Regions from separate parts of the Buttiauxella gaviniae genome, predicted to be linked through region 3. Evidence: predicted binding sites of a transcription regulator. Region 3 holds the regulator's gene; each other region holds the start of a gene.

Region 1 (4,670 bases), 2.8 Mb from region 3:
TAATCGCCGCCACGGGGCCAAACAGCTCTTCGCGAAACGCCACCATCTCCGACGTCACGTTTCCTAAAACCGTCGGCGCGTAGTAATTCCCTTCGCCCGCGATTTTCTCTCCCCCCAGCAACAATGTCGCCCCCTGATTAAGTGACGTTGTCACCTGCTGATGCAGTTCATCCCGTAAGTCATACCGCGCCATAGGGCCGATAAATGTCTTTTCATCCTCCGGATTGCCGAGGAGTAAAGCCTGCACCGCAGCGAGGAATTTCTCGGTGAAGGCGTCTGCTATTCCCGCTTCAACAATAAAGCGTTTCGCCGCCGCACAGACCTGCCCGGTATTCTGGAAACGCCCAACCACAGCCGCTTTTACGGCTTCATCAAGATTCGCATCGTTGAGGACGATAAACGGATCGGAACCGCCTAACTCAAGCACGCATTTTTTCAGTGCCGCCCCGGCCTGAGCACCGATTGCGGCTCCGGCACGCCCGCTGCCCGTTACCGTTACGGCGGCAATGCGGGAATCGTTGATGGCATGGCTGACACCTTCCGGCGTGACGTTAATCACGGCGAATAATTCCTGCGGGAACCCCGCTTCAGCAAACAGTTGTTTTATCAGCAACGCGCTGCCCATTACGTTTGGCGCAGGTTTCAGAACGTAACTGTTCCCGGCCAACAAAATGGGCACCGCCCCACGCAGCACCTGCCAGAGCGGGAAGTTCCACGGCATCACGGCGAGAATGGCTCCCAGCGGGCGATATTCAATCACCGCCCGCTGGTTTTTTACCTGCGTGCCTTCGGTCGCAAGCATTGCCGGGCCATGTTCTGCGTACCAGTCGCATAAACTGGCGGATTTCGCCACTTCAGCGCGCGCCTGGGCAATCGGCTTACCCATTTCAGCGGTGATCATTTGTGCCATCGCTTCGGCGTTATTGCGCAGCGCAACGCCAAGAGCCCGCAGTTTATCTGCCCGTAACGTCAGCGGTACGGTACGCCAGTGCTTAAAAGCACGGTGGTTGCTCGCAAGGGTTTTATCCAGCGCTTCAATAGTCTCAAACGGCGTAGTGGAAAGTGTTTCACCGGTTGCCGGATTAATGGAAATTGCGTGAGTGTTCATGGTGTCTCCTGCTTTTGTCGATGCGTTCACCTTAAACCGGCGTGACAATCATGAAAAATGAATAATAATGAGCGATTCATTCACGAAACGAGAAAGCCCTATGGATCTCACGCAGCTTGAAATGTTCAACGCGGTGGCGGAAACCGGCAGTATCAGCGCGGCGGCCATAAAGGTTCACCGCGTCCCTTCCAATCTCACCACGCGGATAAAACAGCTTGAAGCTGATATCGGCGTGGATCTGTTTATCCGTGAAAACCAGCGTTTACGCCTCTCCCCGGCTGGGCATAGTTTCTTGAGTTACAGCAAGCGGATCCTGGCCCTGGTGGATGAAGCGCGGATGGCGGTTTCTGGCGACGAGCCGCAAGGCACTCTGACGCTTGGGTCGCTGGAGAGCACCGCCGCCGTGCGTATTCCTGGCGTGCTGGCGATGTTTAACCAACGCTTCCCCAAAATCCAACTGTCTTTGGCAACCGGTCCATCGGGGGATCAAATTGACGGTGTGCTGGATGGCCGACTCTCAGCCGCGTTTGTCGACGGGCCAATACTGCATCCGTCGTTAGAGGGCATCGCCGTTTACGAAGAAGAGATGGTGATTGTCGCCCCCGCCGATCGCGCCGTTATTACGGATGCCAGAGAAGTGAGCGGCGCAAACCTCTATGCGTTTCGCGCAAACTGCTCTTATCGTCGACATTTCGAAAGCTGGTTCCACGCGGGGCAATCTTTACCGGGGAAAATTCATGAAATGGAGTCATACCACGGAATGCTGGCGTGCGTGATAGCCGGAGCGGGCATCGCGCTGATGCCGCGCAGCATGCTGGAAAGTATGCCCGGTAGCCACCAGGTGTCTCTCTCCCCGCTGCCCGCCGAATGGCGCTACCTGAATACGTGGCTTATCTGGCGGCGCGGGGCCAAAACCCGACAACTGGAGGCGTTTATCGGGTTACTCGAACAGGCGTCTTAGCGGCACAGAAATATTTTGCCGGACAGATAAGTGGTTGCCTGTCCGGCGATCAGCACTCTGTCGCCCATTAGCTGGCAGCGTAAATCCCCGCCGCGTTTTGAAACCTGGCGCGCGTTCAGCCGGGTTTTACCCAGCCGTTCAGCCCAGTAAGGAATCAACATGGTGTGCGTTGAACCCGTGACGGGGTCTTCGGTGAGCGCCGCCGCAGGGGAGAAGAAACGGCTGACAAAATCATACTCGTCACTATCCGCTTTTGCGGTGATACAGACTTTTTGGTTAAGGGTGAGCATCAGTGGAATATCGGGCTTTACCGCTTCAACCTGCTGCTGGGAATCAAGCACCACAATATAATTGCGGCCTAAACGCACTTCCTGATACTCACCAATCCCAAGCGAATCCAGCAAGGCCTGCGGCGGCTCAACCGGCTCACTGCCTGCTGCCGGGAAATCGAGCGTCAGCCAGTCACCGCTGCGCGTCACGGTCAGCGGCCCCACGAATCGCGTCTCGAAGTGAATGGTGGTTTCCGGGTAATTGAGATATTCAAAAATCACATGCGCGGAGGCAAGCGTCGCATGGCCGCAGAGATTTATCTCCCCTTGCGTAGTGAACCAGCGCAGTTCAAAGCCGTTATCGGTGGTCACAAAAAATGCCGTTTCCGACTGATTATGCTGCCGCGTCATGGCCAGGAGCGTTTCATCCGGCAACCATTCCGTCAGCGGGCAGACCGCCGCCGCGTTACCGCCGAAGGTGGCGTCCGTAAACGCATCTACCATATAGAAATCAATTTCCTGCATCGCTTTTCACCGTATGGGGGTCAATGGAAACTACCATGCCATGAGATATAGGATTTCCTGCATAAATAAATGCGAGTTATCTCACAAAACAGGTTGTATGGCCGGATTGATGGTTTTATGATCGCCTGCTCTCCAAACCTTTTTCTATCAACGCGAAAGCTATCTATTTATGACAATCAACAACGTCTCACGCAAAACGGCGTGGCTACGCGTCGTTACGCTCGCGGTTGCGGCCTTTATTTTTAATACCACGGAATTTGTGCCCGTCGGTTTGCTGTCTGACATCGCGAACAGTTTTGGTATGGAAACCGCGCAGGTCGGCATCATGCTGACGATTTATGCGTGGGTGGTGGCGCTCATGTCATTGCCGTTTATGTTGATGACCAGCCAGGTCGAACGTAAGCGCCTCTTAATCAGCATTTTTATACTGTTTATTGCCAGCCACGTGCTCTCTTTCGTGGCCTGGAACTTTACCGTGCTGGTTATCAGCCGGATAGGTATCGCTTTTGCCCACGCGATTTTCTGGTCGATCACGGCTTCTCTGGCAATTCGTATGGCTCCGGCCGGGAAAAAAGCCCAGGCGCTGAGTTTGATTGCGACCGGTACTGCGCTTGCGATGGTGTTGGGTTTGCCGCTCGGGCGCGTGGTTGGGCAGTATTTTGGCTGGCGCACCACGTTCTTCGCCATCGGGGTGATCGCCGCCATAACGCTGTTCTGCGTGATCAAACTTCTGCCGAAATTACCAAGCGAACACTCTGGTTCGTTGAAAAGTTTGCCGCTGCTGTTTCGCCGCCCGGCGCTGGTCTGCCTGTATGCCCTGACCGCCGTGGTCGTCACCGCGCATTACACCGCTTACAGCTATATTGAACCGTTCGCGCAAAGTGTTGCGGGGCTGAGTGCCAATATGGCAACGCTCCTGCTGCTGGTGCTTGGCGGGGCCGGGATTATCGGCAGCGTGATGTTCGGCAAGCTGGGCAACCAATACGCCTCGACGCTGGTCAGCGGGGCCATCGGCCTGTTAGTGCTCTGCCTTGCGTTACTGTTACCTGCGGCGCAAAACACCGTCAATCTGACGATTCTGTGCCTGTTCTGGGGCATCGCCATCATGGTGATTACGCTCGGGATGCAGGTTAAAGTCCTGACCCTGGCACCGGACGCGACCGATGTGTCGATGTCGTTATTCTCGGGGATTTTTAATATCGGGATTGGTGCGGGTGCACTGGTTGGAAATCAGGTCAGCCTGCATTATGAGATGTCGAGTATCGGGCTGGTCGGTGCGGTTCCCGCGCTGTTCGCCCTGGTTGGCTCGGTGTTAATTTTCCGCCGCTGGCCGGTGTCACTTGAAGAGCAGCACAGCCATTAATGGTTTTTACAGGGCAACGGCGATAACCGCTGCCCTGTTTCTCTTTAATGCGCCGGGAACTGAGTAATAATTTCCAGTACGCCGTTAATAATAAATTGCACGCCCATACAGACCAGCAAGAACCCCATTAAACGGGAAATCGCTTCAATACCGCTCTTGCCTACCAGCCGCATAATGGCGCCGGAACTGCGTAAACTCACCCACAAAATAATCCCTACCAGAGCAAAAATGATCGGCGGTGCCACCAGAACAATCCAGTTGGCAAAATCCACGCCGTGCTCAATGGTTGATGACGAGCTGATAATCATCGCGATGGTGCCAGGCCCCGCCGTGCTCGGCATGGCGAGAGGCACAAACGCGATATTCGTGTCAGGCTCTTGCTCCAGTTCTTCCGCTTTGCTGTGCGCCTCCGGTGATTCGTGTGCCTTTTGCTGCGGGAATAAC
Region 2 (4,670 bases), 140 kb from region 3:
ATTTTTTCCAGCTCTTGCGCCTGCGGATCTTGCTCGCTGCGGTAGTGCATCGCGGCGGCAATACCTTCGATAAGGTTCAGGTGCGGCAAACCGTATTCAATGGTGCCCAGCAGCGGTTTAATCAGACGGTCACCCGCACTTAATTTACGCAGCGGCTGGCGGCCTACGCGTTCCACATCATCTTTGAGATACGGGTTTTCGAAACGACCAAGGATTTTCTGGATGTAGGCTGCGTGCTTATCTGCATCAAAGCCATAACGCTTGATCAGCACCGCGCCGCTTTCGTCCATCGCCCCTTTCACCACGGCGCGGATTCGTTCATCCAGAATCGCATCGCGAATGGTCTGATGACCGGCCAGTTGACCAAGGTATGCGGTTATAGCATGCCCGGTATTCAGGGTGAAGAGTTTGCGCTCAACAAATGCCATCAGGTTATCAGTCAGTTCCATGCCCGCAATGTTCGGCAGCTCGCCTTTAAATTGGGTTTTATCGACAATCCATTCGCTGAAGGTTTCAACGGTCACTTCTAGCGGGTCGTTGGTTGCAGATTCGGACGGCGGAACAATACGGTCAACGGCGGAATCAACAAAACCAACGTGCTGCTCAACCCAGGCTTGATCATCTTCGGAGAGCGCCTTCATAACGTGGCCTTTGAGCTGGCTGGTGCCACGCACCATATTCTCACAGGCGATGATATTGAGCGGCTTTTCATTACCGTTTGTGCGACGCAACACTAAACCTTTCGCCACCGCAGGTGCGATACGCTCCAGCACCACTGGCCCGACGGCTGTCGTCACCAGATCAACGTCGGCAATCAACGTCACCACATCGTCACCGATGCTGCTGACGGCATTCACATTTGAAACCGTATCGATTTGCTTTTGCTCGCCAACCACGTGAACCTGGTAGCTATGGCGCTCATTTAACGCATCCAGCACGGTTTGGTTAACGTCGGCGAAGGTCAGTTGAATACCCGCGTCGGCCAGCAGTTTGCCGATAAAGCCACGTCCGATATTCCCTGCGCCAAAATGTAATGCTTTCATGTTGTTCACCTTCTTAAATTTGAATCACCCGAGAGGGCTGGGGTGAGGAGGTTTGTGGTGTTGACCTCCCTCACCCTAGCCCTCTCCCTTGAGGGAGAGGGGGAAAACAGGTGGATGGCGCTTCGCTTATCCACCCTACGTAGGGCGGGTAAGCGGGAGCGCCACCCGCCGGTCCGTAGACTTACTTCTTACCCGCCAGCAGGTCGAGAACTTCCTGAACGCTGGTCGTATTCGCCAGTCTGTCAATCACGGATTCATCATCCAGCGCGTTGGTCAGGCTGGTGATAACCTGGATGTGTTCGTTATTGCGAGCGGCAATACCGATAACCAGGCGGGCAATATCATCTGTTTCTTCACCGAAGTGAACACCGTGTGGGTACTGGCAGAACACAACGCCGGTTTTCAGCACGCGGTCTTTCGCTTCAACGGTACCGTGTGGAACCGCGATACCTTCACCCAGGTAAGTTGGGGTCAGCTTTTCACGTTCAAACATCGCGTCAACATACTCAGGCTGGACGTAGCCCCCGTTCACCAGTTGCTCACCGGCAAAGCGAATCGCTTCTTCTTTGGTGGCAGCCGTCAGGCCGAGGAACACGTTACCTGCACCCAGACGGAACAGCCCTTCTTCGCTTGGCACGAAGCTGTCTTCCAGGCTGGTCATCACCTTCACTTCTTTCTCGCTCAGGTTATGAGAAGCCACCAGACGCTCGGTCAGATTGGCGTACAAGCTGCTGTCGAGGAAGTTAGTCAGGGAGATATGCTGTGCCTGCGGAACCTGGCGCATAGCGCGCTCGGTCAGGTCACGGTGTGTAATAACCAGGTCAACGTCATCCGGTAAGCTGTTGATTGCGCAGTTAGTGACGGAGATATTTTTCAGGCCCGCGTCGCTCACTTTCTTACGCAGAACACCTGCACCCATCGCACTTGAGCCCATACCAGCATCGCAAGCAACAATGATTTTACGTACGTGGCTCAGGTCGTTAGACAGGCCCGCACCCACCGCCAGCGGCGCAGTCGCCCCTTTGGATTCCGCTTTCATCTCAGCCATACGGCGAGCCGCTGCTTCGATGTCATCTTCTTCTTTAACTTTGCTGGTTTTCAGCAGAATCGCAGAGACGACGAAGGATACCGCTGTCGCCGCAACGATTGCCGCAATGTTCGCGAAGTAAGCACCTTTTGGCGTCATCGCCAGAACCGCCAGGATAGAACCCGGAGATGCCGGGGAAACCAGGCCGCCGTTCAGCACAGTCAGAGTGAACACGCCAGTCATACCGCCAAGGATAACGGCCAGAATCAGACGTGGGTTCATCAGCACATACGGGAAGTAAATTTCGTGGATACCACCCAGGAAGTGGATGATTGCCGCGCCGCCCGCAGACTGTTTAGCGTTACCGCGACCGAAGAACATATATGCCATCAGCACGCCCATACCCGGACCTGGGTTGGCTTCAATCAGGAAGAAGATTGATTTGCCCAGTTCGTGGGACTGCTGAATACCCAGCGGCGAGAAGATACCGTGGTTGATGGCGTTGTTCAGGAAGAGGATTTTCGCCGGTTCGACGAAGATAGAAGCCAGCGGCAGCATGTCATGGACAACCATGAAGTTAACGCCTGCTGCCAATACTTTGGAGAGCACTTCAACTGCCGGGCCGATACCCATAAACGCCAGAATCGCCAGGATCATACCGATGATGCCAGCGGAGAAGTTGTTCACCAGCATTTCAAAGCCGGATTTGATCTTGCCATCAACCCATGCGTCAAAATGTTTAATCGCCCAGCCGCCCAGCGGGCCTGCAATCATCGCGCCAAGGAACATTGGCATATCCGCACCGACGATAACACCCATCGTCGTGATGGCACCTACTACACCACCACGATCGCCACCGATTAAGCGACCACCGGTATAACCGATGAGCAATGGCAGCAGGTAGGTGATCATCGGGCCTACCAGTTTCGCCAACGTCTCGTTTGGCAACCATCCGGTTGGAATAAATAAAGCTGTGATAATACCCCAGGCGATAAATGCGCCAATGTTTGGCATTACCATGTTGCTCAGGAAGCGACCAAAGCTTTGCACTCTGATCTTGATATCGGATGACATACGCACACCCCTTGTTGTGTTTACGCGCTTAAAAATTAGCCCGAGGTTTATTGTTTACGTGGCGGCAGGTTGCACTGCCAGATGCTCTAAGTGAGGCGAATCTGGCACGTGATCGTGAAGCTGTCCAGTGGACGGAATTTTATGTGACACACATCACCTATTGCAGGGTAGCACTCACCACGATCAGGAGATCTTGATCACATAATTGCGGTGTAAAAAAAACACAGCGGTCATTTTTTACGCCTAAATGAAGCCTTTATGTGACTGGCGTCACAATTTCAAATCAGAGATTTGTTGCTCGATTGTGATTTTAATCACAAAAAATTTTACGTGATTTTTTCCGAGTGTGATCCAGGGCATTTCCCACCCCGAACTTGATTTTGGATTTGTCAGAAAATTACAGCGCAGCGGCACACCTTTCACCGCTCATTTTTGATACGTTCGGCCTTTTAAACCATACTCATATTTTGTCGATTAAAATGGACGATGTAATGAAACTTATCGGTAATTACACCAGCCCGTATGTGCGCAAAATTTCCGTAATACTGCTGGAAAAAGGCATCACATTTGAGTTCGTAAACGACAACCCGTGGATCCCGGAAAGCACCACGCCGCACTTCAACCCACTGGGCAAAGTCCCGGCGCTCGTGACCGATGATGGCCAATACTGGTTCGATTCACCGATCATTGCGGAATACCTCGAATTATTGGATATCGCTCCGGCGCTGATTCCACGCGACCCGCTGGGCTCTCTGCAAATGCGCCAGATGGAAGCCTTGGCCGATGGCATTATGGACGCGGCCCTGGTTTCAGTACGCGAACGCCAACGCCCGATAGAGCAGCAATCCGAAACAGAACTCCTCCGCCAACGGGAAAAAATCACTCGTGGGCTGACCTTGCTTGAGCAGTACGCCGCAGATAAAAAACTGGATGCCGAAAACCTCAGCGTAGCGACCATCGCCGTAGCCTGCGCCGTGGGGTATATCAACTTCCGCCGGGTCTCTCCTGGCTGGTGCGTTGACCGCCCACATCTGGTGAAACTGGTTGAGAAACTTTTCGAACGGGAAAGTTTTGCTCGCACCGAACCGCCAACAGCATGATCTCCCGGCAAGACGGTATCTCCCCTTGTCAGCTCCTCCACCTGGCAAGGGGGAGGCTGGGTTGGGGTCAATGAGTTCGACTCAACATCACCAGCACTTATGCTCAAAGATGTGACGATGAGAAAGCGCCATGACAGGGGGCTAACTCCCCCTGTAAACTACCGCTAAATTTCACCACTCTGCGGCTTGCCATGACTACCCATCGCAACTTGTACAGCCAGCTTCCTGCCATCGACAAACTGTTACGCGACGCTTCATTCAGCACTTTGCTACGCGACTTCGGCCACACTCAGGTGGTTAGTACCCTACGAGAAATGCTGGAAACGGCGCGGGAACAGATTCGTCAGCAAGACACGCTTCCCGCCTGGAATGATGATTGGGCGGCACAGGCGCAGTTAACACTCGAATCAGACCAGCGCAGCGCGC
Region 3 (4,670 bases):
CCCAGCCTTGCGGCGTTGCGCAGCGCTGCCGATTTCAAAGACAAATAGCTTTTCAGTGCGGCCCACAATGGCAACCGGCGCTGCCTGTCTTCCATCAAATCACGGATATAGAGCGGGCGTTGAGTCCGCAGCACGCGCGCGATACGGCTGAAGTGATAATGACAAAATTGCCCAACTGGGTTGTCTGGATTCTGACGGGCGATTTTCTCAAGCGCATCAATCTGTTTTTCCATTGTGAAGCGGCGGGGAAAACGATGGTAAAGAATGTCATCAGCCAGCACACGTAAACGTGCGGCAGTAGTCTGTGCATTCCAGCGAATTACCGCTTCGGCGTGGCTTTTTTCAACCAGCTTTTGTACTTCGGAAGGTTGGTGCAGACTCACGGAGATGTGTTCTTGTAAATCCAAAGCCACCTGAAAGGCGCGTAACAAACGCTTGTAACCATTTTGCTGATTCGCCGCCAGCATGTGCAGTTGTTGATAGCACACGGTGATGAGGTCGACCGCTTTTTGTTGGCGAGCCAGTAAGGGCGGGAGTGTTTTTTCAGGATCGGTGTGCTGAGTTAGCATGCCGTATTTGGCTTCGCAATAATCCGCAAGCTGGCGATAGAGCAGGCTAAGCGATTCCCGCAGTGGCTGTTCGCGCCACATCCAGAACCAAACCCAGTTAAATACGCCGTACCAAATTGTGCCGGAGACATACAGCAGCATCGGCTTCCAGATTGGCATGTTCCCGGCCATGCTGAGGGTAAAGATAGCGGCAATCAGCGAGGCGGGAAGCAGACGTGCGTGAAGCGCACTGATTTCAGCCGTGACGCCCAACAGGAGCGCCATCACCATAAGAATCAGAGGCAGCGGTACGGCGGTATACAGCAGTAAAAGCTGCATGATCAAACTGCTGAAAGCAAAAAGGCTGCCGCCAATAATCAGGCGTTTGAAGAAGCGTTTATGGGGTGTATCCAGACCGGCAATATTACAGCAGGCGGGGACTAACGAGAAAAGCAGCCCAGATTGCAAATCGCCAAAGAGCAAACCTACCGCCACGGGAAGACATAACACCAGCGTTTGTCGCAGTGCATAGTTGACTTCGGGATGGTAGATCAGTCTGCGCCACATATACCCTTCTTACTTGAAGCTGCAGCGGCGTTAGCTGCGTTCATTCACCCGAATCACTTACTTTAGTAAGCTCATCGGGATGAACTCACTTGCTGCCTTGCTGCAGCTTCAATTACTCGGGTATAAGTGAATTTTAAAAATAAAAAAGGCGTATTACCGAAGCGATACGCCATTTTTCAAGCAGGAGATTAACGAGTGCCGTAAACGACGATCGTTTTACCGTGAGCGGAGATCAGGTTTTGATCTTCCAGCATTTTTAGGATACGGCCTACGGTCTCACGTGAGCAACCGACGATCTGACCAATTTCCTGACGGGTAATTTTAATCTGCATACCGTCCGGGTGGGTCATTGCATCAGGTTGTTTTGCGAGGTTCAGCAGTGTCTGCGCGATACGGCCCGTCACATCCAGGAACGCCAGATTACCGACTTTCTCAGATGTCACTTGCAGACGGCGTGCCATCTGCGAAGACAGGCGCATCAGAATGTCTGGGTTGACCTGAATCAGCTGGCGGAATTTTTTATATGAAATTTCAGCCACTTCACAAGCGCTCTTAGCACGAACCCAGGCACTACGCTCCTGACCTTCTTCGAACAGCCCTAACTCGCCGATGAAATCGCCCTGATTCAGATAAGAGAGGATCATCTCCTTGCCCTCTTCATCTTTAATCAGAACAGCCACAGAGCCCTTGACGATGTAATACAGCGTCTCTGCTTTTTCACCCTGGTGAATCAGTGTGCTCTTCGATGGATACTTATGAATATGGCAATGAGACAAGAACCATTCGAGAGTCGGGTCTGTTTGCGGTTTGCCAAGCACCATGCGCGGTTATCCTCTGTTTTATAACTGGCTACCAACGACAAGACGCTAAACATCCTGTCTGGCGTTGCAAGTATTAGAATATTCCCCACCTTGGGGAGATGGCATGCAAGTCATTCTTGCTGCCTGTAATTAGTGATGTCCTCTGCATACATACATAACGTCAATGTATCGATGTAGCATCTGGATTGTTTTAGCATAGCTTTTGGCAAGTGTCTCCTATTGTCTCGTTTCAGCTTGACGCAGGTCGCCTTCCGTTGCCAGTTTTGCTCCTTCCGCGTACTCTGGAAGGTAATTTTTTCAACGGGGGAAGCAACATGCAAGCACGTGTGAAGTGGGTTGAAGGGTTAACCTTTCTTGGAGAGTCCGCTTCAGGACACCAGATTTTGATGGACGGTAATTCTGGCGATAAAGCGCCGAGTCCGATGGAAATGGTGCTGATGGCCGCGGGGGGCTGTAGCGCAATCGACGTGGTTTCTATTTTGCAAAAAGGTCGTTATAACGTGACGGATTGCGAAGTTAAACTGACCTCCGAGCGCCGCGAAGAGGCACCGCGTCTGTTTACGCATATCAATCTGCATTTCATCGTGACGGGCATCGATTTGAAAGATAACGCGGTTTCCCGCGCGGTGGATTTGTCTGCTGAGAAATACTGCTCTGTTGCATTGATGCTGGAGAAAGCAGTAAGCATCACCCACAGCTATGAAGTCATTGAAGGCTAGTCGGTGATTGCGGGGCGGTACTTAGCCGCCCTGATTATTGATATTTCGACCTTCTGCCAGACGCTTAACCAACGGCGTCATAATCAATTCCATTGCCAGCCCCATTTTGCCGCCCGGCACCACTAATGTATTGATGTGTGAAATAAATGAGCCCTGCAACATAGCGAGCAGATACGGAAAGTCGATGTCATCCAGACCGCGGAAATGAATCACAACAAAACTCTCATCCAGCGATGGAATGCCACGAGCTGCAAATGGGTTAGAGGTATCAACCGTTGGAACGCGCTGGAAGTTTATATGCGTGCGGGAAAACTGCGGGGTGATGTAGTTGATGTAATCGTCCATCGAGCGTACTACGGAGTCCATTACCGCTTCTCGAGAATGCCCACGCTCGCTGGTGTCACGCACCAGTTTTTGTATCCACTCCAGGTTTACGATCGGCACCACGCCTACCAGTAAATCGACGGCATTGGCCACGTCGTGCTGAGGCGTTACCACTCCGCCATGCAAACCTTCATAAAACAGCACATCGGTAGGTTCAGGGAGGGGCTGCCACGGCGTAAAGGTGCCGGGGATTTGGTTCCAGGGAACGGCTTCATCATAAGTATGCAGATACTTGCGCGATTTACCTTGCCCGCTTTTCCCGTATTCAATGAACGTTTGCTCAAGTAAACCGAAGTCGTTGGCTTCCGGGCCGAAGTAACTGATATGGCGCCCCAGGTCGCGGGCTTTACGAATCGCCATATCCATTTCAGGGCGCGTGAAACGATGGAAGCTGTCACCTTCAACTTCGGCTGCACGGAGATTGAGTTGTTGGAAGATTTTACGGAACGCAAGGCTGGTGGTTGTCGTTCCTGCACCGCTGGAACCTGTTACGGCAATAACCGGATGTTTGGCTGACATAAGGCAACAACTCCATGGGTAAAAGCAAACGTGTTTTAGCTGATGACCCTCACCCTAACCCTCTCCCCGGGAGAGGGGGATTGAGCTGGAAAGGGCAGGGGTGAGGGTGATAGATGAGCAGCCTTATAGAAGATTAACACCTAGCCGCGAAATTGCCCGCGAGCCATGATATTCACCGTTTCGTGCAGCTCCGACCATACCAGCACAGCCTCACCGCTTTGCAGTTGGCGCTTAACATCCGCCACCTTTTGCTCCAGCGAGCGCTCTTGTTCACCATAATCTGTACCTTCCCGTAATACAAAGGATTCAATCAGATTATCAAGCGTTTCGGGAGGGAGATCTTGCCATGGAATCATCATATTACTGGTCCAGGAATTGAGATAGCCATTGTGGGATGCGTTGTTCCAGCCACATTTCAGGACGGCGCAACGTGCCGCCAACAAACCCGACATGCCCGCCGTAGCGCGTGAGTTGATATTCAATATTGGCAGGTAAAATCGCCGTGTCAGGAATCACATTATGATCCATAAAAGGATCATCTTTGGCGTGGATGATGAGCGTTGGCGTTTTGATTTGTGGCAGCAACGGCATCGCGCTGCACTGACGGTAATAGTCGATAGCATCAGCAAAACCGTGAATCTTTGAGGTAATCAAATCGTCAAATTCACGCAGACGGCGCATCCCTTTGAGCTGGCGCATATCGACAGGAAGCGAGCCCGGATAACTCCTGAGCTTACGCGCCGCATTTTTCTTCAGCAGATTCAAAAGATAGTGCTGATAGACGCGCGAGAAACCTTTCTCAATATGCTTGCTGCAATGCTCAAGCATTAATGGCGCGGAAACCACGACACCCGCCTGGAGCGTACAGTCAGCCCCCTGTTTAGCCAGTAAACAGGCGAGCATATTTCCGCCGAGTGAAAACCCTACAGCCGCCGTCGGCGCTTTGCCATAACGCGTGCTGAGCCAGTTGAGGAAGTAGCTACCATCTTCCGTTTCACCGGAATGATAGATGCGCTTCATGCGGTTAGGTACGCCGCTGCAACCCCTGAAGTGCATGACTACGCCCAACCAGCCTTGCTTGCGTGCGGCATCAATTAAACCGTGCGCGTACG

Evidence for each region. The regulator CRP, encoded in region 3, controls carbon source genes, mostly activating them, when cyclic AMP is high. The targets are predictions, from matches to a motif close to ATGTGANNNNNNTCACAT.
Region 1: the regulator CRP is predicted to act here: its motif matches at 2,933-2,950, upstream of AB1E22_RS20425 (PhzF family phenazine biosynthesis protein).
Region 2: the regulator CRP is predicted to act here: its motif matches at 3,447-3,464, upstream of AB1E22_RS08470 (glutathione S-transferase).

Annotation. Positions count from the first base shown of each region.
Region 1 is NZ_JBFMVT010000002.1:4,320,324-4,324,993, forward strand. Features, by position in the region: gene AB1E22_RS20415 (aldehyde dehydrogenase family protein) at 1-1,108, opposite strand, end outside; gene ptrR (putrescine utilization regulator PtrR) at 1,209-2,069, shown strand; gene AB1E22_RS20425 (PhzF family phenazine biosynthesis protein) at 2,066-2,863, opposite strand; gene AB1E22_RS20430 (sugar transporter) at 3,033-4,226, shown strand; gene AB1E22_RS20435 (MarC family NAAT transporter) at 4,271-4,670, opposite strand, start outside.
Region 2 is NZ_JBFMVT010000002.1:1,672,083-1,676,752, forward strand. Features, by position in the region: gene mtlD (mannitol-1-phosphate 5-dehydrogenase) at 1-1,043, opposite strand, end outside; gene AB1E22_RS08465 (PTS mannitol transporter subunit IICBA) at 1,225-3,144, opposite strand; gene AB1E22_RS08470 (glutathione S-transferase) at 3,636-4,244, shown strand; gene selA (L-seryl-tRNA(Sec) selenium transferase) at 4,436-4,670, shown strand, end outside.
Region 3 is NZ_JBFMVT010000002.1:1,534,649-1,539,318, reverse strand. Features, by position in the region: gene AB1E22_RS07835 (YccS/YhfK family putative transporter) at 1-1,115, opposite strand, end outside; gene crp (cAMP-activated global transcriptional regulator CRP) at 1,304-1,936, opposite strand; gene AB1E22_RS07825 (OsmC family protein) at 2,251-2,655, shown strand; gene AB1E22_RS07820 (phosphoribulokinase) at 2,677-3,558, opposite strand; gene AB1E22_RS07815 (YheU family protein) at 3,699-3,917, opposite strand; gene AB1E22_RS07810 (hydrolase) at 3,919-4,670, opposite strand, start outside.